DNA from 2 places in the Burkholderia sp. 22PA0099 genome. Region 1 is predicted to be linked to the other one. Evidence: predicted binding sites of a transcription regulator. Region 1 holds the regulator's gene; the other holds the start of a gene.
The links. Region 1 encodes LexA, which represses DNA repair genes until DNA is damaged. Its sites were predicted from a motif close to ACTGTATNNNNATACAGT; they were not measured.
Positions count from the first base shown of each region.

Region 2: AB4851_RS22845 (putative DNA modification/repair radical SAM protein) is a predicted target of LexA. The motif match lies at 2,387-2,404, and genes of this name have one in related genera.

Region 1 is NZ_CP163165.1:2,578,031-2,588,519, forward strand. Features, by position in the region: gene AB4851_RS26835 (sugar ABC transporter substrate-binding protein) at 1-369, opposite strand, end outside; gene AB4851_RS26840 (CysB family HTH-type transcriptional regulator) at 740-1,669, opposite strand; gene AB4851_RS26845 (sulfate/molybdate ABC transporter ATP-binding protein) at 1,760-2,821, opposite strand; gene cysW (sulfate ABC transporter permease subunit CysW) at 2,835-3,761, opposite strand; gene cysT (sulfate ABC transporter permease subunit CysT) at 3,758-4,657, opposite strand; gene AB4851_RS26860 (sulfate ABC transporter substrate-binding protein) at 4,842-5,876, opposite strand; gene lexA (transcriptional repressor LexA) at 6,148-6,795, shown strand; gene AB4851_RS26870 (hypothetical protein) at 6,838-7,161, shown strand; gene AB4851_RS26875 (DUF2939 domain-containing protein) at 7,201-7,845, shown strand; gene AB4851_RS26880 (universal stress protein) at 7,931-8,428, opposite strand; gene nodI (nodulation factor ABC transporter ATP-binding protein NodI) at 8,647-9,561, shown strand; gene AB4851_RS26890 (ABC transporter permease) at 9,568-10,407, shown strand.
Region 2 is NZ_CP163165.1:1,617,931-1,628,419, reverse strand. Features, by position in the region: gene AB4851_RS22865 (DMT family transporter) at 1-787, opposite strand, end outside; gene AB4851_RS22860 (LysR family transcriptional regulator) at 842-1,786, shown strand; gene AB4851_RS22855 (phytanoyl-CoA dioxygenase family protein) at 1,823-2,158, opposite strand; partial or broken gene AB4851_RS22850 (helix-turn-helix domain-containing protein) at 2,153-2,287, shown strand; gene AB4851_RS22845 (putative DNA modification/repair radical SAM protein) at 2,417-3,628, shown strand; gene AB4851_RS22840 (UdgX family uracil-DNA binding protein) at 3,638-5,086, shown strand; tRNA gene AB4851_RS22835 (tRNA-Ser) at 5,308-5,401, opposite strand; gene AB4851_RS22830 (aspartate kinase) at 5,598-6,848, opposite strand; gene tilS (tRNA lysidine(34) synthetase TilS) at 7,170-8,618, opposite strand; gene AB4851_RS22820 (acetyl-CoA carboxylase carboxyltransferase subunit alpha) at 8,665-9,636, opposite strand; gene AB4851_RS22815 (DNA-3-methyladenine glycosylase family protein) at 9,743-10,489, opposite strand, start outside.

The sequences.
Region 1 (10,489 bases):
GTTGATGACGATGATGCCGGCATCCACGGCCTTCTTGACCACCGGCACCAGCGCCTTCGAATCGGCCGGCGCCAGCACGATTGCGTCGACCTTCGAGACGATCATCTGCTCGACGATGCGGATCTGGTTCGCGGTGTCGGTTTCGTCCTTGATGCCGTTGGTGACGAGGTCGAACAGCGCCGGATTGTGCTGCTGGTAATCCTTCGCGCCGGTTTCCATGGTCAGGAAGAACTCGTTGGCGAGCGACTTCATGACGAGCGCGACCTTCGGCTTGTGGGCCGACTGCGCATAGGCGCCGAGCGGCGCGACGGCAACTGCGGCGCCGGCAAGCGCGGCGACCAGGACACGGCGGCGAATCTGGAAATCCATGCGTACTCTCCTCACAGGTCTGGGCCCGGCGCCCAAGGTGTGGTTTTCATGTTGAGCAAACGTTTGCCGACCCGATTCGGACAGCGATCGAAAACGGGTCGTGCGGCGACGGGAACGAAGACATTCGCACCACCGGGCCTTTCGATTTCATGACCGGAAACATGCGGTGCGCGCCTCCCGTTCCGTTTTTGTTGGTTCCGGGAAGCGCCTATGCTGGACGTTCGCCGAACGTCGCGCAACAAGGTTTTGCCCTGATTCCGGGAAGCGCGCGAATCGTATGCCGCGCCGCTAAAAAGCAAACCGCCGCGCAGTCCTCGCGACTGCGCGGCGGTTCGGGCGAGGCACGCGCCAGGCAAGCCGGCGCGCGCGATCAGACGGCGGTTTCCTTCAGTTGCGCGGCGACCTCGGCCTCGGTCAGGTGCGGCGCGAACATTTCCAGCAGCTTGTAGGCATACGAGCGCAGGAACGCGCCCTTGCGCAGGCCCACGCGCGTGGTGCTGGCCTCGAACAGGTGCTCGGTATCGAGCGCGACGAGATTGATGTCGCGCTCCGCGTCGTAGGCCATGGCCGCCACCACGCCGATGCCCATGCCCAGTTCCACGTAGGTCTTGATGACGTCCGCGTCGATCGCGGTCAACACCACGTCGGGCACCGCACCGACCTTCGTGAACGCCTGGTCGATATGCGAGCGGCCCGTGAAATCCTGGTCGTAGGTGATGATCGGATATTCGGCGATCTCCTCGAGCGTGAGGTTCTCGCGGCCCACCAGCGGGTGATCCTTCGGCACCACCACGATGTGGTGCCACGAATAGCACGGGAACGTCACGATGTCCGGATAGCGGTCGAGCGCCTCGGTCGAGATGCCGATGTCGGCCTCGCCGCTCAGGATCATCTGCGCGATCTGCTGCGGGCTGCCCTGGCGCAGCGCCAGATGCACCTTCGGGAACACGTCGGTGAACTGGCGGATCACCTTCGGCAGCGCGTAGCGCGCCTGCGTGTGGGTGGTCGCCACCACCAGGTGGCCGCTGTCCTGGTCGGCGTACTGGCGCGCCACGCGGCGCAGGTTCTCGGCGTCGAGCAGCATGCGCTCGATCAGCTGATGCACGGCCTTGCCCGGCTCGGTGAGGCCGGTCAGGCGCTTGCCGCGGCGGATGAAGATATCCACGCCGAGTTCGTCCTCGAGATCCTTGATCTGCTTGGAGACGCCCGATTGCGACGTGTACAGCACGTTCGCCACCTCGGTCAGGTTCATGTTCTGGCGTACCGCTTCCCGAACGAAGCGCAATTGCTGGAAATTCATGGGTCAGCCTCTCATGGGCGTTGTCGTTATCGATGAAAAACCAAACGGCGGCCCGAGCGCGGCCGCCTTGCCGCTATGGTTGCTGTCGGCTCAACGAGCCGGGAACACACGTGCGTGGCGCGGCACCGCCAGCGCACCGTCGCCGACGCCGAGCGCCAGCGCGCGCCAGGTGTCGCGATCGAGTTCGGCTTCGAGCACCGAGCCGCCCGAGCGCGGTTCGAGCTCGATGCGCACCGCGCCGCCGAGCGGCACGACGCGCCGCACGTCCACGGCGATGCCGTCCGAGCGCGCATCGGCGCCGCCGACGATCTGCAGGTCGTGCGGACGCACGTAGGCGTGCGCGCGGCCCGCGAAATCGGCATCCACCGAGATCGGGCCGGCCGCGCCGTCGGCCACGAAGCCGTCGCCGTGCACCGTGCCGTCGAGCTTGTTGGCCGCGCCGAGGAATTCGTACACGAACGCGCTTTGCGGATGATCGTAGACATCCTGCGGGCTGCCGACCTGTTCGACGTGGCCGCGATTCAGCACCACGATCCGGTCGGCCACTTCGAGCGCCTCTTCCTGATCGTGCGTGACGAAGATGGTCGAGATGTGCAGATCGTCGTGCAGGCGGCGCAGCCAGCTGCGCAGCTCCTTGCGGACCTTCGCGTCGAGCGCGCCGAACGGCTCGTCGAGCAGCAGCACCTTCGGCTCCACGGCCAGCGCGCGGGCCAGCGCGATGCGCTGGCGCTGGCCGCCCGACAGCTCGGACGGGTAGCGCGGCGCGAGCCAGTCGAGCTGCACGAGCTTGAGCAGTTCATGCACCTTCTCGCGGATCACGGCCTCCGACGGGCGCTCGTTGCGCGGCTTCACGCGCAGGCCGAACGCCACGTTCTCGAACACCGTCATGTGGCGGAACAGCGCGTAATGCTGGAACACGAAGCCGACCTGGCGCTCGCGCGCGCCGACATCGGCCACGTCCTGGCCTTGCAGCACGACCTGGCCGGCGTCCGCGTGCTCGAGGCCCGCGATCACGCGCAGCAGCGTGGTCTTGCCGCAGCCGGACGGCCCGAGCAGCGCCACCAGTTCGCCGGGCGGGAAATCGAGCGAGACGTCGTCGAGCGCCGTGAAGTCGCCGAATTGCTTGTGCAGATTGCGTACGGTGATACCCATTTCGTGTGCCTCTTCAGGAGTGCGATGCGGCGGCGGCGCGCGCGTTCGCGAGTTCGGCCGACATCCGGCGTTCGGCGAGCAGCTTGAGCGCCAGCGTCACGAGCGCGAGCAGCGCCAGCACCGATGCCACCGCGAACGCGGCCGAAAAGTTGTATTCGTTGTAGAGAATCTCGACGTGCAGCGGCATCGTGTCGGTCTGGCCGCGGATATGGCCCGACACCACCGACACCGCGCCGAATTCGCCCATCGCCCGCGCGTTGCACAGGATCACGCCGTACAGCAGGCCCCAGCGCACGTTCGGCAGCGTCACGCGGCGGAAGATCTGCCATCCCGACGCGCCCAGCACGCGCGCGGCCTCTTCCTCGTCGTTGCCCTGCGCCTGCATCAGCGGGATCAGCTCGCGCGCGACGAACGGGAACGTCACGAAGATGGTCGCCATCACGATGCCCGGCACCGCGAAGATGATCTGGATGTCGTGCGCTTCCAGCCACGGCCCGAGCCAGCCCTGCGCGCCGAACATCAGCACGTATACGAGGCCCGAGATCACCGGCGACACCGAGAACGGCAAGTCGATCAGCGTGGTCAGGAACGCCTTGCCGCGAAACTCGAACTTGGCGATCGCCCATGACGCGCACACCCCGAACACGAGGTTCAGCGGCACCGCGATCGCGGCCACCGTGACCGTCAGCACGATCGCCGACCAGGCGTCCGGATCGGCCAGCGATTCGAAGTAGAAGCCGATGCCCTTGGCCAGCGCCTGCGCGAACACCGCGGCGAGCGGCACCACCAGGAAGCCGGCCAGGAACAGCAGCGCGACGCCGGTCAGCACCCAGCGCGTGACGCGCGACTCGCTGACCGGATTGTGACGGCGCGCCGCCGTGGCGCGCGGCGCGACGTTGCCTGCGGCCAGCGCGGAACCCGGATTGGTCTGGCGGCTCATTGCGCACCTCCCGCCGTGACGGCCGTGGCCGTGGTCGCGGCCGGCGCCGGGCCGCTTGCGCCGCGGCTGGTGCGGCGTTGCAGGACCCATTGCAGCGTGTTGATCAGGAACAGCATCGCGAACGACACCACCAGCATCACCACGGCCAGCGCGGTCGCGCCGGCGTAGTCGTACTGTTCGAGCTTGGTGATGATCAGCAACGAGGTGATTTCGGATTTCATCGGCACGTTGCCGGCGATGAAGATCACCGAGCCGTATTCGCCGAGCGCACGCGCGAACGCGAGCGCGAAACCGGTCAGCAGCGCCGGCAGCACGGCCGGCAGCACCACGCGGCGGAACGTCAGCCAACGCGTCGCGCCGAGGCAGGCCGCGGCTTCTTCCTGCTCGCGCTCGAAATCCTCCAGCACCGGCTGCACCGTGCGCACCACGAACGGCAGGCCGATGAAGGTCAGCGCCACCAGCACGCCGAGCGGCGTAAACGCCACCTTGATGCCGAGCGGCACCAGGTATTGCCCGAGCCAGCCGTTCTGCGCGTAGACGGCGGCCAGCGAAATGCCGGCCACCGAGGTGGGCAACGCGAACGGCAGGTCGACGATCGCGTCCACCAGCCGCTTAAACGGGAACGTGTAGCGCACCAGCACCCAGGCCACCAGGAAACCGAACACGGCATTGATGAGCGCGCCACCGAGCGCCGCGAGGAACGTGAGCCGGTAGGACGCCACCACGCGCGCGGAGGTGGTCGCCGCGACGAACTGGTCCCAGGTCAGCGTGGCCGTTTTGAGGAAGGTGGAGGCAAGCGGTATCAGCACCACGAGGCTCAAATAGGCCACCGTGATCCCGAGCGTCAAGCCGAAGCCGGGCAATGCGCTCGGCTTGCGGAAGGTGTACGTCGTCATGCGAAAGCGCTTCCTAGGTTGACTTGGGAGACGCGGCCGCCGGGAGATTTCCGGGCGGCCGCGCTGGGTGCTGCGTTATATCGGGCCACGCGTGCCGTGTATTGCCGCGCCGCCTCGGGTTCTGCTGCGTGGCGGCGCGCCCCTCGGGAGCGCGCCGCCGGCTTCCGGCTGCGCGCCGGAAGCGTTACTGCGGTTTGTAGATCGAGTCGAACACGCCGCCGTCGGCGAAGTGCGTCTTCTGCGCGTTGGTCCAGCCGCCGAAGGTGTCGTCGACCGTGTACAGCTTCAGCTTCGGAAACTGCTTGGTCAGCTCGGCCGGCACGTCCTTCGAACGCGGGCGATAGAAGTTGCGCGCCGCGATTTCCTGGCCTTCCTTGCTGTACAGGAAGTTCAGGTAGGCCTCGGCCAGCTTGCGGTCGCCCTTCTTGTCGACCACCTTGTCCACCACCGCCACCGGCGGCTCGGCCAGGATGCTGACCGACGGCACCACGATCTGGAACTTGTCCGGACCGAATTCCTTCAGCGACAGGAACGCCTCGTTTTCCCAGGCGATCAGCACGTCGCCGATATCACGTTGCACGAAGCTGGTGGTGGCGCCACGCGCGCCCGAATCGAGCACGCCGGCATTCTTGTAGAGCTTCGAGACGAAATCCTTGGCCGTCTGCTCGTTGCCGCCCGGCTTGTGCAGGGCGTAGGCCCAGGCCGCCAGGTAGTTCCAGCGCGCGCCGCCCGAGGTCTTCGGGTTCGGCGTGATGATCGACACGCCCGGCTTCACCAGATCGTCCCAATCCTTGATGCCCTTCGGGTTGCCCTTGCGAACCAGGAACACGATGGTCGAGGTGTACGGCGAGGCGTTGTCGGGCAAGCGCTTCTGCCAATCCTTGGCGACGATCCCCTTGTTGGCCAGCGCGTCGATGTCCCAGGCCAGCGCCAGCGTCACCACGTCGGCCTGCAGGCCGTCGAGCACCGAGCGCGCCTGCGCGCCCGAACCGCCGTGCGACTGCTTGAACGTGACGGTTTCGCCCGTCTTGGCCTTCCATTCCTTGCCGAAGGCCTGGTTGATGTCCTGATACAGTTCGCGGGTCGGATCGTAGGAGACGTTCAGCAACGTCGTGTCCGCCAGTGCATGCGTGGCCCCGCCCAGCGCCGCCGCGCCGACCGCCAGTGTTGCGATAAGACGGCGAACGCCGCCTGCCAGCCCCGTGTTGCGCTTGACCATCCCGGTGATCTCCAAAGGTTCGTGGATCGTTTTTTGCAATGTCGGGTCAGTCTAGCGAACAGCTTTCATCATTAAAAATAATCGTTATTCATTCTTTTAGAAGAAAAAGTGGTAAAGACCGCCCGACGGACGGTTGAGGCATGGAAACCGGCGCTGGAACGCCCTTTGATGGCGTCGGAACCGGCGTCATAGCGACGAACTTCAAGTAACGCTTGAAATTCCCGAACTACTGTATAAAAATACAGATCACTGTCTATCCATACAGTTGATCATGACCAAACTCACCGCACGTCAGCAGCAAGTATTCGATCTGGTCCGCCGCGCGATCGAGCGCACCGGCTTCCCGCCCACCCGGGCGGAAATCGCGGCCGAGCTGGGTTTCAGTTCGCCGAATGCGGCCGAGGAGCACCTTCGGGCGCTGGCCCGCAAGGGCGTGATCGAGCTGGCCGCCGGCGCGTCGCGCGGCATCCGCCTGCTCGGCCTCGAGGATTCCCCCTATCAGTTCACGCTGCCCCACGCGGGGCTGATGCAGCTTTCGCTGCCGCTGGTCGGCCGGGTGGCGGCAGGCAGCCCGATCCTGGCGCAAGAACACATCTCGCAGCATTACGCCTGCGATCCGGCGCTGTTCACGAGCAAACCCGATTACCTGCTGAAGGTGCGCGGCCTGTCGATGCGCGACGCCGGCATCCTCGACGGCGACCTGCTCGCCGTGCAGAAGCGCACCGAGGCGAAGGACGGCCAGATCATCGTCGCGCGGCTCGGCGACGACGTCACGGTCAAGCGCCTGAAGCGCCATTCCACGGGCCTCGAACTGATTGCCGAGAACCCCGATTACGAAAACATCTTCGTGAAGGCCGGCAGCGCGGAGTTCGCGCTCGAAGGTATTGCCGTCGGTCTGATCCGGTCCGGCGAACTCTGATTCCCGCCGTCCCGCCACGCTGCCCCGATCTGGAGAAACGCCATGGAACGCCTCGCTCGTCTGCTGCCTTTCCGTCAATTCGGTCGTCTGCGCCATCTGCGCGGTCGCACGCCCTGTGCACCGCTCGCGGCTGATGTCGGCGCACCGGCCTCCTCCGGGGCGGCCGAGCCGGCTTCCTTGCTGCCATCGGCGCTGCCGGCCTTTGCCCGCGTTTCGCTGAATGCCGGGCTCCATCACGCCGAGCCGGCTCGGCGCGCGCCGGTACGCGTCTATCACGGGTCGTCGCGGCTCATCATGGTCGGCTCGATCGATGCGGTGTGCCGCATGATCGACGATTGCATCGCCCAGGAACGTTCGGCCGTCTGAGCCGTCTCTGGATACTGACCGTATCCACGCGGAGGCCCCGTGCCCGTTTCCTTATCCCCCGGTTCTTCGCCTCGCCGCGGCTGGCTCAAGCCGCTGGCATGGGTCGTCGTCGCCCTGCTCGTCTTGGCCACGGTGATTTATGCGTTCGCCTCGCCGTATCTCGCCCTGCGCGATCTCAAGCAGGCTGTCGATGCGCGCGATGCGCAGGCGATCAGCCGCTTCGTCGATTACCCGGCGTTGCGCATCAGCCTCAAGCAGCAACTGGCCGATGAGTTGATGCGTCGCATCGATCTCCAACGCCATAACAATCCGCTCGCCATGCTCGGCGCGATGATCGGCTCCGCGCTGATCGGGCCGCTCGTCGATGCGTATGCCACGCCGGAAGGCGTCGCCGCGCTGTTGAGCGGGCTGCCGCCGCGTGGCGATCCGGGCGAACACCCGCCTACGCTCGATCAGCCTGCTCCTGCCCCTGCACCCACGCCTGCACCGCCCGCCTCCGCTGCACCACCGGCCAGCGGCGTGCCAGGCCCGAGCACAGCGCCGCAGGCGAACGCCGCTTATCAGAGCGTTAATGAATTCGTGGTGGTGTATCAGCGTAATGCCGGCGACGCTCGCTACGCGGCGATCTTCCGTCGCAGCGGCCTGTTCGGATGGAAACTGAGTGCGATCGATCTGCATCGCTGATGGTTGACTGCCGCGGCCCGCGCGGCAGAGTCGAGGCGGCCAGCCGCGCCGCCTCAATCATGGCCTCGTCGGCCCCTTCAACGCCTCATGCCGCCGCGCTGGCCGCTGCCTCGCGTTCCTTTGCCCGCTCCTCGCGTTGCTCGTCGGCCGACGAGCAGGCCACGAGGATGCTGCACGACACGCGGTCGAGCAGTTGTGTATTGCCCGCGCCCATCCACCAGCGAGACAAACCGCTGCGGCAGCGATGGCCCACCACCACGAGATCGACGTTGAGCGACTTCGCCAGGTTGGCGATTTCGTCGATCGGATAACCGAACGCGAAATGGCCCTCGGCCTGCACGCCGCGCTCGGTCAGCCAGTCCACGCCTTCCTGAAGAATCTCGCGCGCGGTTTCCTCGAAGCGCCCGCAGGCCACGTCGGTCAGCAGGCCCGCGCTCTGGGCGATGCTCGAACGCATGTCGACGACCGACAGCAGATGCGTCTTCGCCTTCAATTGCAGCGCGAGATCCGCACCGCATCGCAAGGCCTTGCGGCCTTCCAGCGTACCGTCGTAACACAGCAGGATGGTCTGGTAGCTCGACATGATCGCCTCCATGCAGAATCGGTCGACGATTTGATCATGGTGCGCCGCAATTCAGGATGCAAGGGATGGAAAACGCGGACACGCAAATAGTTCGCCGATGCCGGATTGCGGTGCAGGCTTGCACGATCCGGTCGCGCACGGCGAGCCGAAAGCGGGACGCGATGCACTAGAATGGCCGCTTCGTGCCGTCCCTTCGTCGACCTCCCGCCTCCGCGCCCATGTCCGCTGCTCCGATCGAATTTCACGATGTCAAAAAAAGCTTCGGCGACAAACGCGTCGTCGACGGCCTGTCGTTTCACGTGCGGCGCGGCGAATGCTTCGGCCTGCTCGGGCCGAACGGCGCGGGCAAGACCACCACGCTGAGGATGCTGCTCGGCATGACCTACCCCGATTCCGGCACGATCCGGCTGTGCGACGAGCCGGTGCCGGCCCGTGCACGGCAGGCGCGGCTGCGCGTCGGCGTCGTGCCGCAATTCGACAACCTCGATCCCGATTTCAGCGTGCGCGAGAACCTGCTCGTGTTCAGCCGCTACTTCGGGCTGTCGGCGCGCGCGGCGCGCGAACTGGTGCCGTCGCTGCTCGAATTCGCCAAGCTCGAAAGCAAGGCCGACGCGAAGGTCGGCGAGTTGTCGGGCGGCATGAAGCGGCGGCTCACGCTGGCGCGCGCGCTCGTCAACGATCCCGACGTGCTGGTGCTCGACGAGCCGACCACCGGGCTCGACCCGCAGGCACGCCATCTGATGTGGGAGCGGCTGCGCTCGCTGCTCGCGCGCGGCAAGACGATCCTGCTGACGACGCATTTCATGGAAGAGGCCGAACGGCTGTGTCACCGGCTCTGCGTGGTCGAATCGGGCCGCAAGATTGCCGAGGGCGCGCCGCAGGCGCTGATCGAAAGCGAGATCGGCTGCGACGTGGTGGAGATCTACGGCCCCGATCCGGCTGCGCTGCGCGACGAACTCGCGCCGTATGCGACGCGCGCCGAAATCAGCGGCGAGACCGTGTTCTGCTACGTCGACGACCCCGCGCCACTGACGCGCAAACTGAAGGGCCGCACCGAACTGCGCTATCTGCACCGGCCCGCGAATCTCGAAGATGTGTTCCTGCGGCTGACCGGCCGCGACATGCAGGATTGACCACCGATGGATACCGGCCACTCGACACCCGCCCGCGACGCGCACGCCGCCCCCTCGGCCTCGGCTCGTTTCGCGATCGCCCTGCCTGCCAACGGGCGCAACTGGATCGCCGTCTGGCGCCGCAACTATCTCGTCTGGAAAAAGCTCGCGCTCGCCTCGATGATCGGCAACCTGGCCGATCCGATGATCTACCTGTTCGGGCTCGGCATGGGCCTCGGCGTGATGCTCGGCCACGTCGACGGGGTGTCGTATATCGCGTTTCTGGCAGCCGGCACGGTGGGCTCGAGCGTGATGATGTCGGCCAGCTTCGAGGCCATGTATTCGGGTTTCTCGCGCATGCAGGTGCAGCGCACCTGGGAAGCGATCATGCACACGCCGCTCTCGCTCGGCGACATCGTGCTCGGGGAAATCATCTGGGCCGCCAGCAAGGCGATGCTGTCGGGCACGGCGATCATGGTGGTGGCGAGCGGGCTCGGCTACGCGTCGTTTCCGTCGCTGCTGGCGGCGCTGCCCGTAATCGCGCTGGCCGGCCTGGCGTTCGCGAGCCTGGCGATGGTGGTCACGGCGATCGCGCCGTCCTACGACTTCTTCATGTTCTATCAGACGCTGGCGCTCACGCCGATGCTGCTGCTGTCGGGCGTGTTCTTCCCGATCACTCAGTTGCCGGGCATCGCGCAGCACGCGGCCTATGCGCTGCCGCTGGCCAACGCCGTCGATCTGATCCGGCCGGCGATGCTCGGCCGGCCCGCCACCGACGTCGCGATGCATGTCGGCGTGCTGGTGGCGTATGTACTGGGCGGGTTTGTGGTGTCGGCCTGGTTGTTCCGTCGGCGCATGATGCGCTGAACGCAACACGGCGCATGCCGGGACTCAAGCATGCGCCGATGCGCCGCACCGGGGCCGGTACGGCGTGAAACCGGCAAGACGC
Region 2 (10,489 bases), 960 kb from region 1:
CCCACGGCCGTGGCGTGTCGCCCATGACGAACGTGTCCAGCGCCAGCGTGACGGCGGGAATCAAGGCCGGCAGGCTGGTGCCGACTTCCGCCCCCAGCAATTCCGCCGACCTGCCGAAGGCATACACCGCGACCGTGGTCACCAGTACGCCTTGAAACACGGCTTGCAGCAGCACGTCGGCCGGCTTTGCGTGGAGGATCCCGACCGGCAGCGCCAGCAGGTAGACGGGCAGATACAGCACCGCCGAGCCCACGGCGATGAGCGCGGTGGCGCGAAGCGCCGGCACGCGCCGGGCGCGGACAAAGGCGGCAAAGGCCGCCCACATCAGCCCCGTGGCGAACAGCACGAAATGGCCCGTCGCCAGGCCGCCCGCCGTCCCAACGAACGCCGCGATGCCCGCCAGCGTCAGGCCGATTCCCAGCCAGCGCGCCGGGTTGATGCGCTGCGCATGGCGCACCCGGCCCAGCAGCACGGAGGCGATCGCCATGACGCCGGGGTTCAGTGCGCCGGCCGCAGCGGCGGGCGCCGTCTTCACGGCCAGCGACAGCAACAGCACATAGGGCGCGCCGAACAGCGCAACCATCGCCAGCACGCCGACCAGGCCCGGGCCGTCGGTCGCGATGCCACCGCGGACCAGCACCGGCAGCAGCAAGGTAGCCGCCACGCCGAAACGCAGTGCGGTCAGGTCATAGGCGGTCAACCCGGTGGTGACGCCGAGACGCAGCAGGATCAACGATCCCGACCAGATCAGGATGGCCGTGGCGGCCCACATCAGGCCGAACGTCAAATTGCGGGAAGGGGACACGAGACATTGCCGGTTTCATTGGATTGACGGCATGGTATGGTCCGAACGACGTTTACAAAAACGAAATTTACTTCTCCTATGAAACAGGAAAACTCAACGCTGGCGATACCGCCGTCGATGCGCACGCTGAGTCTGGAAGCGCTGCGCAGCTTCGTGGCGATCCAGGAAACGGGCTCGTTCCGGCGCGCCGCGGCCAGGGTCAACCTCTCGCCATCCGCCGTCAGCTTGCAAATCGCCCGGCTCGAAGCGCTGCTCGGGCATCGTCTGCTCGAACGCGATGCGCGGCGGGTGTCGCTGACCGAACACGGCGAGCTGTTGTTGCGGCAGGCGCGCAACCTGTTGGCGCTCAATGACGAAACCCTTGCGCTGTTCTCCCGGTCGTCGCTCGAAGGACGCGTGGTGCTCGCCGCGCCGCACGATCTCGGCAAGACGTTCGTGCCCGAACTGCTGCTTCAGATGGCCGAGCGCCATCCGCGCATTCGCATCGATGTGCAGTTGGGCGCGTCGTCGAGCGTGATGCACGGTTTCACGAAAGGACGCAGCAATGTCGTGCTGTTCAGCGACGTCGGCCCGCCGACCATACCGTCCCGGAAGGTCTGGTCCGAACCGTTGGTATGGCTCACGGCGCGCGGCGGGCGCGCGATTTCCGTCGACCCCTTGCCGCTGGCCGTGGCCGTGACGGGCTGCGCCTGGCGCGAAGTGGCCCTGAACGCACTGGAGGCGGATGGCCGGGCCTATCGCATCGCCTATAGCAGCGACGCGCCCGCCGGCCAGGCGGCCGCGGTGCGCGCCGATCTGGCCATTGCGGCCTTGCCCGCGTCCATGTCGGACGAGGATCTGCTGCCGGCCCCGCTGGCTGCGGCATTGCCCGAATTGCCCGAGACGCACGTCCGGGTCGCGCACGACGACGGAGAGCTGGCTGCGGCGTTGGCGGCGGTGGCGCACGACGTCGCACTTCGGAGAGCGGCGAAGATCGACTGAGTCGTGGAGACTGCCCAGCCGGCATCGCGATGGTGTTCACATGGCGATGGACGGCATGCCAGCCGATCGCGTTCCCTGAACCGGAAAGTTACCGGTACCGTGGTACGCGAAATCGAGCGAAAGCTTCACCTGCTCCGATCCGTTTTGGCCGGCGCGATGCAATGTCTTGCAATGAAAGAACACGACATCGCCCGGCCTCATCTCGACTTCCACGCGCGTGTCGATGACATCTCGATTCTCGGCCAGCGTCTCCCGGAAAAAAAGCGCATCGTCGAAACGCCGCCGCTCGAGGAGCCTCCGATGCGAGCGCGGTATGAACTCGATCGCGCCGTTTGAAGAACGCTCGAAACCGAGCGCCAGCCTCGCCGACACCAGGCCAGATTCCTGTTTGCCCTCCGGCAACTGGCTCAGGGCAGGAGGATCATCGATATCGCGCTGGATTGCGGCTACAGCAGCCCCAGCGCGTTTACCGCGATGTTCCGGCGAAACTTCGGCGTCCCGCATCGCAGCCCGCCCGATTTGCGGCCCGGCCTGCCCTTCGATTCCGCCCCAAAAGCGATTTCATTTTCCGCTTGCGCTCCCCGCCCGCCCACGTAAAATACTGTATGTATATACAGTATTGGTGATGATGTGGAACTGCAGAAGAAGCTCGAGGTATTGGCCGATGCGGCAAAGTACGACGCTTCCTGCGCCAGCAGCGGCGCACCCAAGCGCGGTTCGCGCGGTGTTGCCGGGCTCGGTGCCAGCATCGGCGCAGGCATCTGTCACAGCTTTACGCCGGACGGGCGCTGTGTGTCGCTCCTCAAGATCCTGCTCACCAACTTTTGCCTGTACGACTGCCAGTACTGCGTGAACCGCCGCTCCAGCAATGTGCCGCGCGCACGATTCACGCCCGAGGAAGTCGTCGATCTCACGCTCGATTTTTACCGGCGCAACTATATCGACGGCCTGTTCCTCAGTTCGGGCATCATCCGGTCGTCCAACTACACGATGGAACAATTGGTGCGCGTGGCGCAATCGCTGCGGGAGGACCACCAGTTCCGCGGTTATCTGCATCTCAAGACCATTCCGGACGCGGACTCCGAACTCATCGCGAAAGCCGGCCGCTATGCGGATCGTCTGAGCGTGAACATCGAATTGCCGACGGACGGCAGCCTCGCGCGCCTCGCGCCGGAAAAGAACCTGCGAACCATCAAGCTGGCGATGGGATCGATCCGGCTTGCCCAGGAAGAGGCGCAGACCGAGACGAAGGCTCCACCGTTCACACCGGCGGGGCAAAGCACGCAAATGATCGTCGGGGCCGACCAGACAAACGATCGCACCATCCTGCAGACGGCCGAATCGCTCTACGGCTCGTTCAAGCTCAAGCGCGTTTACTACTCGGCCTTCAGTCCGATCCCAGACAGCCCGTCCTCCTTGCCCGCGCAGGCGCCCCCTCTGCTGCGCGAACATCGGCTTTATCAAGCCGACTTTCTGCTGCGCGGATACGGCTTCCGTGCAGACGAACTGTTCGAGCAAAGCGCAGATCTGACGCTTGATATCGATCCGAAGCTCGCGTGGGCGCTCGCTCATCGCGAGCATTTTCCTGTCGACCTCAACCGCGCGCCGCTTCGCATGATCGCGCGCGTGCCCGGCATCGGCATGCGCAACGCAAAACGCATCGTCGAATTGCGGTGCACGCGTCGCGTCCGTTACGAGGATCTGGTGCGTCTGCGCTGTCCGATGGAGAAAATCCGGCCGTTCGTGGTGACGCAGGATTATCGCGCCGCCCTGCATGATGCGTCGTCGGAGACACTGCGCCGCGTACTCGTGCCACCGCCGGTGCAACTCGCGCTGCTGTAAGGACGGCCGATGCGTACCATCGTGATCGAAGATCGCTTTGCCGCGTGGCGCGCGGCCTCGCTTGCGGCCCTCGCCGAAGACCTTCCGCCGGCGTCGATCCACTGGCATCTCGCGGAGGCGATCGAGATGCCGCAGCAGCAAGCCTTGATCGACTACGCGCCGGAATCGCCAGGCACGCCCGCGGCTTCACCCCGCCGTGCCGAAGTTCAGGTGTCGAAGGCGTTCGCGGCGCTGCTGAAAGACGCCGCATCGTTTCGCGATCCTCAGCGCTGGGCGTTTTTATACAAGGTGCTGTGGCGCTGGCATCACGGCGACCGCTCGGCGGCATCGCCCGCCGATTCCGACGGCTCACGCCTTTACCGCATGGCCAAGAGCGTGCGCCGCGCCCAGCACGACATGATTGCCTATGTGCGATTTCGCAAGCAGCCGAACGGCCAGGCCGCTCCCGAATACCTTGCCTGGTACGAGCCCGACCACGACGTGCTCGAGTGGGCCGCGGAACATTTTGCGCAGCGCATGGGCCGATCCTCATGGCTCATCACCACCCCTCGCGGCGCCGCCTTCTGGGACGGCGGCCAGTTGCATCTGGACACGCATTGCGCGTTGCCGGGTGGTCATCGTCACGACACCGAGGATGAGGCCGAGGCATTGTGGCTCGCGTATTACCGGAGCACGTTCAACCCGGCACGATTGAACGAAAACGCGCTGGAGCAGCATATGCCGGTGCGTTTCTGGAAGGGCTTGCCCGAGGCGCGTTTGATTCCCGGCATGATCAGCGAAGCCAGGAGCGGCGCGCGGCGGCTCGCTCAAGCCAGCGGTGTCGGCACGCTGGCCGGCAAAGCGATTGCTGTCGAAGCCGACGCGGCGCAACCGGTTCGAGAGCAAGCCTCTTCGCTGGATGCTTGCCGACGTTGCGACTTGTGGCGGAACGCTACGCAGGCGGTGGGCAGCGCGGGACCGAGCAGCGCTCGAATCATGTTGATCGGCGAGCAACCGGGCGATCAGGAAGACCTGAGCGGACAACCGTTCGTCGGGCCGGCGGGACAACTGCTCGACGTTGCCATCGAGCGCGCGGGCTTGTTGCGCGATCAGGTCTATCTGACCAATGCAGTGAAGCATTTCAAATGGGAGCCGCGCGGCAAACGCCGTTTGCACAAAACGCCCGTGCAACGTGAAATCGAAGCCTGCCATTACTGGCTCGAGCGTGAACTGGACACGGTGCGACCTGCCGTGATCGTGGCGCTCGGCGCCACGGCGCTCACCACGCTGCTGCGCAGGAAAGCCAGCCTTGGAGATTACCTGAATGCACCTTTCGAGATCGATGGTGGATGGGCCATCGCCACCTATCACCCGTCGTTCGCATTGCGCCAGCAGGATGGAAACTCGCGCGACCAAGTGCTCGATGACATGACCCGGGCACTCGTCCTTGCGCGTGAAATGGCCGATGCCTGGCGCTGATCAGTGCTGCGCCGGGGCATCCGAAGAATGACCTGTGCATCCTTCGGATCATTTTTGTGCCAGGAGGTGAACATGGCTTCGCGATGCCCACGGCCCCTGGGCAGGTGTGCCGGCAACCCTCAGTTGCAGGGATCAAGCCAACGCCAGCCGATGGGCTGGATAGGCTGAAAAAGAAAAAGCCCCGCAAGTCCGAGAACTTGCGGGGCTTTGTCACCGCCTAATGGCGGAGACGGAGGGATTCGAACCCTCGATCCAGGTTTTGGCCCAGATGCTCCCTTAGCAGGGGAGTGCCTTCGACCTCTCGGCCACGTCTCCCAAACTGTCGATCGCGCTAGGGAGGCAGCGCGACGAGAACGAAATTCTATCTGGACACGACACTCAGGTCAAATGTTTCGGCACGTTTTTTAGCGGAAACAGACAACCTGTTGCGCACCCATGCCGCCATTGAGTACGACACGGCGTTGTCATCGATCGCGAGCCCCGAAGAACCCGCGTCGATACCAGGCCGAATTCAGGCCTGGTCGAGCTCGAACGCCTTGTGCAGCGCGCGCACGGCCAGTTCCATGTACTTCTCGTCGATCAACACCGAGATCTTGATTTCGGAGGTCGAGATCATCTGGATGTTGATGCCCTCTTCCGACAGCGTGCGGAACGCCGTGCTGGCCACGCCCACATGCGAGCGCATGCCGACGCCGACCACCGACACCTTCGACACCTTCGGGTCGCCGAGCACCTGCTCCGCGTTCACATGGCCCTTGACCTGGTTGGTCAGGATATCCATGGCCCGCTGGTAATCGCCACGGCCGACCGTGAACGTGAAGTCGGTCTTGCCCGCCACGCTCTGGTTCTGGATGATCATGTCGACGTCGATATTGGCGTCGGCGACCGGGCCGAGGATCTGATAGGCGATACCCGGCTTGTCGGGCACGCCCATCACCACGATGCGGGCTTCGTCGCGTTGAAATGCGATGCCGGAAATGACTGCCTTTTCCATGGTCTCGTCTTCTTCAAAAGTAATCAGGGTGCCCGACTTCATTTCCTGGTCGAGCGCAATCAGGGGATCGGTCAGGCTCGACAGCACGCGCGTCTTGACGCGGTACTTGCCGGCGAATTCGACCGAGCGGATCTGGAGCACCTTCGAGCCGAGGCTGGCCATTTCCAGCATCTCCTCGAACGTGACGCGATCGAGGCGGCGCGCGTCGTCCACCACGCGCGGGTCGGTCGTGTACACGCCGTCGACGTCCGTGTAGATCAGGCATTCCTCGGCACCGAGCGCGGCCGCAACCGCCACCGCCGAGGTGTCCGAGCCGCCGCGGCCCAGCGTGGTGATGTTGCCTTCCGGGTCGACGCCCTGGAAGCCCGTGATCATCACGACCTTGCCGGCCGCGAGGTCCTGCTTCACGCGCACGTCGTCGATCGACTGGATGCGGGCCTTGGTGTAGGCGTTGTCCGTCTTGATCGGCACTTGCCAACCCGCGTAGCTGACAGCGGGCACGCCGATGTCCTGCAGCGCGATCGCCAACAGACCGACGCTGACCTGCTCGCCCGTCGACGCGATCATGTCGAGTTCGCGCGGGCTGGGCTGGCTCGAAATTTCCTTCGCGAGACCGAGCAGGCGGTTCGTTTCGCCGGACATCGCCGACGGCACGACCACCAGCTGGTGACCGGCCTGATGCCATTTCGCGACGCGTTTCGCGACGTTCTTGATGCGCTCGACCGAGCCCATCGAGGTGCCGCCGTATTTGTGTACGATGAGTGCCATTGTCGTTCAGTACTGGAGATTGACCGCGCGGGCGCGCTGCGCTGAACGCCGCGCTGCCGTTCGGTCACGCGGCTTTTGGCAGTGGACGACGACGAGGAAGACGGCGGGAAGCAACACGCTGGCGTGGCGGATTTGCCCGGAAGGCGGATCAGGCCGCGCAGACCGGGTACGTCACGCGGGAAACCTGCACAAAATGCTCGAAATATCGAGCCGAGCAAACGCCTGAGCGTACTCTATCGAGGTCTGCTTGACAAGTTTGCCGATTTGATCTGGCACCACATAAGAAAATGCCCCAATTTGGAGCGATATTTCGGGGCCTGATCAGCTGATCAGCAGATCCGGCCGCCATTCGATGCGGCGTCTCGCATGGCCGGCGCGGCCGTTCCCGCTCCCCTCACCGCCTGCTTCGGGCGCGCGATTCACGCCGATGCGCGGCACGAACAACAGCACCTCGCCCACATGCAGCAGCGGCACGTCGCGTTGCCAGGCCGGCACGCCACGCTCCTGGAACAGATTCTTCAAAGTGCGCGACGGGCCGGCGGCCGATGTGCGCAGCCGTTCGCCACCGCTGCGCGCAAGCACGACGAGCGGCGCGGCGGCGAGTTGCGCTTCGGTCACGGTGTACTCGTCGAGCGCCTCGTCTTCCGCGATCGGCCGGAACACGAAGCTGCCGCGCCAGGCCGGCAGGTGCCAGACTTCTTGCCCATGCCAGGCGAGCCGGGCAGCGGGCCGCGCGGGTGCGGTGCCGTCGTCGGCCGGATCGGCGCTGTCGCCGGCCTCCCAGTACACGTCGCCGCGATACAGGCGCAGGCACTGCCCCGCGTGGTCGATGCGCAACGCATGCGACACCTGCGTGGCGCGCAGTTGCTTGATCATCTCGGCCAGTCGCGCCGCCGAAGCGCCGGGCAGGCCCAGCGTGCGCATCCAGTGGCGCAGCAGGTTCGCGCCGCGTTCGTCGTCGAGCGCCAGCAAGCGCTCGCGCGACAACACGCGGCGGCCCTCGTCGTCCTCGTGCCCCACGTTGTCCAGATCGCCGGCCGCGAGCACGTCGAGCAGCCGTTGTGCGGCGGCGGCATGCTGCGCGGTGCGCGACAGCGCATCGCGAAACCCGGGGAAATGGACCGACAGCGCGGGCAACACCTCCAGGCGCAGCGCATTGCGTGCATAGCGCGTGTCGGCGTTCGACTCGTCGTCGATCCAGCGCAGTGCATGTGCTTCGGCATAGCGTTCGAGTTGCGCGCGCAACAGATGCAGCAGCGGCCGCACCCGCACGATGCGCGCTTCGGCCGGCAGATAGCTCGGCGCCATCGCCGCCATGCCGGCCAGCCCCGCCCCGCGCAGCAACTGCAACAGCACGGTTTCGGCCTGATCGTCGGCATGCTGGGCGAGCCACAGCGCCTGCACGTCGTGATGTTCGCCGAGCGCGTCGAGCGCGCGATAGCGCACCTCGCGCGCGCTGGCCTCGACCCCCAACCCGGTCTCGCGCGGCACCGCGACGCGCTCGGCCGCAAAGCGCACGCCGAGCGCCGCGGCGGTGGCCTCGGCATGCGCCAGCCACGCATCGGCATTGCCGCTGAGGCCGTGATGCACATGGAACGCGAAGCAGCGCGCGGCGCCGGCCACGCGCACCGCGGCATCGAGCAGCACGGTGGAATCGAGGCCGCCGCTGTAGGCGATGCCGATCGACGCATCGTCGGGCAGGCGGCCCAAAGCAACGCGGACCGCGTCGAGCACGACGCGGTCCGCGGAGAGATCTTTCGGTGGAATCATCGGTAACACGCGCGCGTCACGAAGCGGCCGGCGCGATATGCCAGGCTCACAGGCCCGGCGTGGTTTCCTTGAACTTGCCGTAGCCGAGCAGGCGCTCCATGCGGCGCTCGCGCAACGCATCGATGCCCATGCCCTGGAACTGGCGCAGCGTGTCGGCGAGCGCGCGGCGCAGCAGCGCGGCCATGCCCTTCGGATCGCGATGCGCGCCGCCGAGCGGCTCGTTGACGATCTTGTCGATCAGGCCGAGCGCCTTCAGGCGATGCGCGGTCAGGCCCAGCGCTTCCGCCGCTTCCGGCGCCTTCGCCGCGCTCTTCCAGAGAATCGACGCGCAGCCTTCCGGCGAGATCACCGAATAGGTGGAGAACTGCAGCATCAGCACGGTATCGGCCACGGCGATCGCGAGCGCACCGCCCGAGCCGCCTTCGCCGATGATGGTGGTGATGATCGGCGTCTTCAGCTCGGCCATCACGTAGAGGTTGCGGCCGATCGCTTCCGACTGGCTGCGCTCCTCGGCGCCGATGCCCGGATACGCGCCCGGGGTATCGACGAACGTAAACAGCGGCAGGCTGAACTTCTCGGCCAGGCGCATCAGGCGCTCGGCCTTGCGATAGCCTTCCGGGCGGGGCATGCCGAAGTTGCGCGCCGCGCGTTCCTTGGTGTCGCGCCCCTTCTGATGGCCGATCACCATGCACGGGGTGCCGCCGAAACGCGCCAGACCGCCGATGATCGACTGGTCGTCGGCAAAGGCGCGGTCGCCGTGCAGTTCATGGAAATCGGTGAACAGCTCGTTCACGTAATCGAGCGTGTACGGGCGCTGCGGATGACGCGCGATCTGCGAAACCTGCCAGGGCGACAGGTTCGCGTAGAGATCCTTGGTCAACTGCTGGCTCTTCTTCGACAGACGCTCGATCTCTTCCGAAATGTCGACAGCCGAATCGTCCTGCACAAAACGCAGTTCTTCGATCTTGCCTTCAAGTTCGGCGATCGGCTGTTCGAAATCCAGAAACGTGGTCTTCATGTATGAGAATCCTTGGGTCATGCGGCAGCGCGTATTCTAACCGCGCTCGCCCGCATCAAAATCGGGTCGAAACTATCGACCCAACCTAAGCAATAGTCAATTCAGGTCAAGCGTCGCCGGTTTCCGTGTCCAGACTGCGCCACATGTACCAGGTTGCGACAGTACGCCACGGCTCCCAGTTGGCGGCCACTTCGCGCGCCTCGCTGCGCGTGACCGGCTCGCCGCTGAAATAGTTGACGCTGATCGCGCGGATCAGGCCGGGGTCGTCGAGCGGCAGCACGTCGGGCCGCGACAGGTTGAAGATCAGGAACATCTCGGCCGTCCAGCGGCCGATGCCGCGGATCTGCGTGAGCTCGGCGATCACGGCCTCGTCTTCCATCGAGGTCCACTTGTCGACGTGCAACGCGCCGGACACGAAGTGCTGGGCCAGATCGATGATGTACTCGGACTTGCGCTTGGACAGGCCGCAGGCGCCGAGCTTGTCGAGGCCGAGCCGGATCACCTGCTGCGGCGAGAGCTTCGGGCAGGCCGCTTCGATCGCGGCCCACACGGCCTGCGCCGAGGCGACCGAGATCTGCTGGCCGACCACCGAGCGCGCGAGCGTGACGAACGGGTCGCCGCGCTTGACCAGATGGGCCGGGCCGAACTTCGGGATCAGCTTCTTGAGGATGCGGTCGCGCTTGACGAGATCGGCGCAGGCCTTGTCCCAATAGGGCGGGCGCACCACCACCTCGAGCACGGCGTCGGCATGCGCCGGTGCCTCCGCCTCGGCCGGCGGCTCGCGGCGCTCGGCGGGCGCGGCCTTCGCCACGGCGCGCGCGAGCGGCGCATGCGCGGCGCCGTTAATGGCATC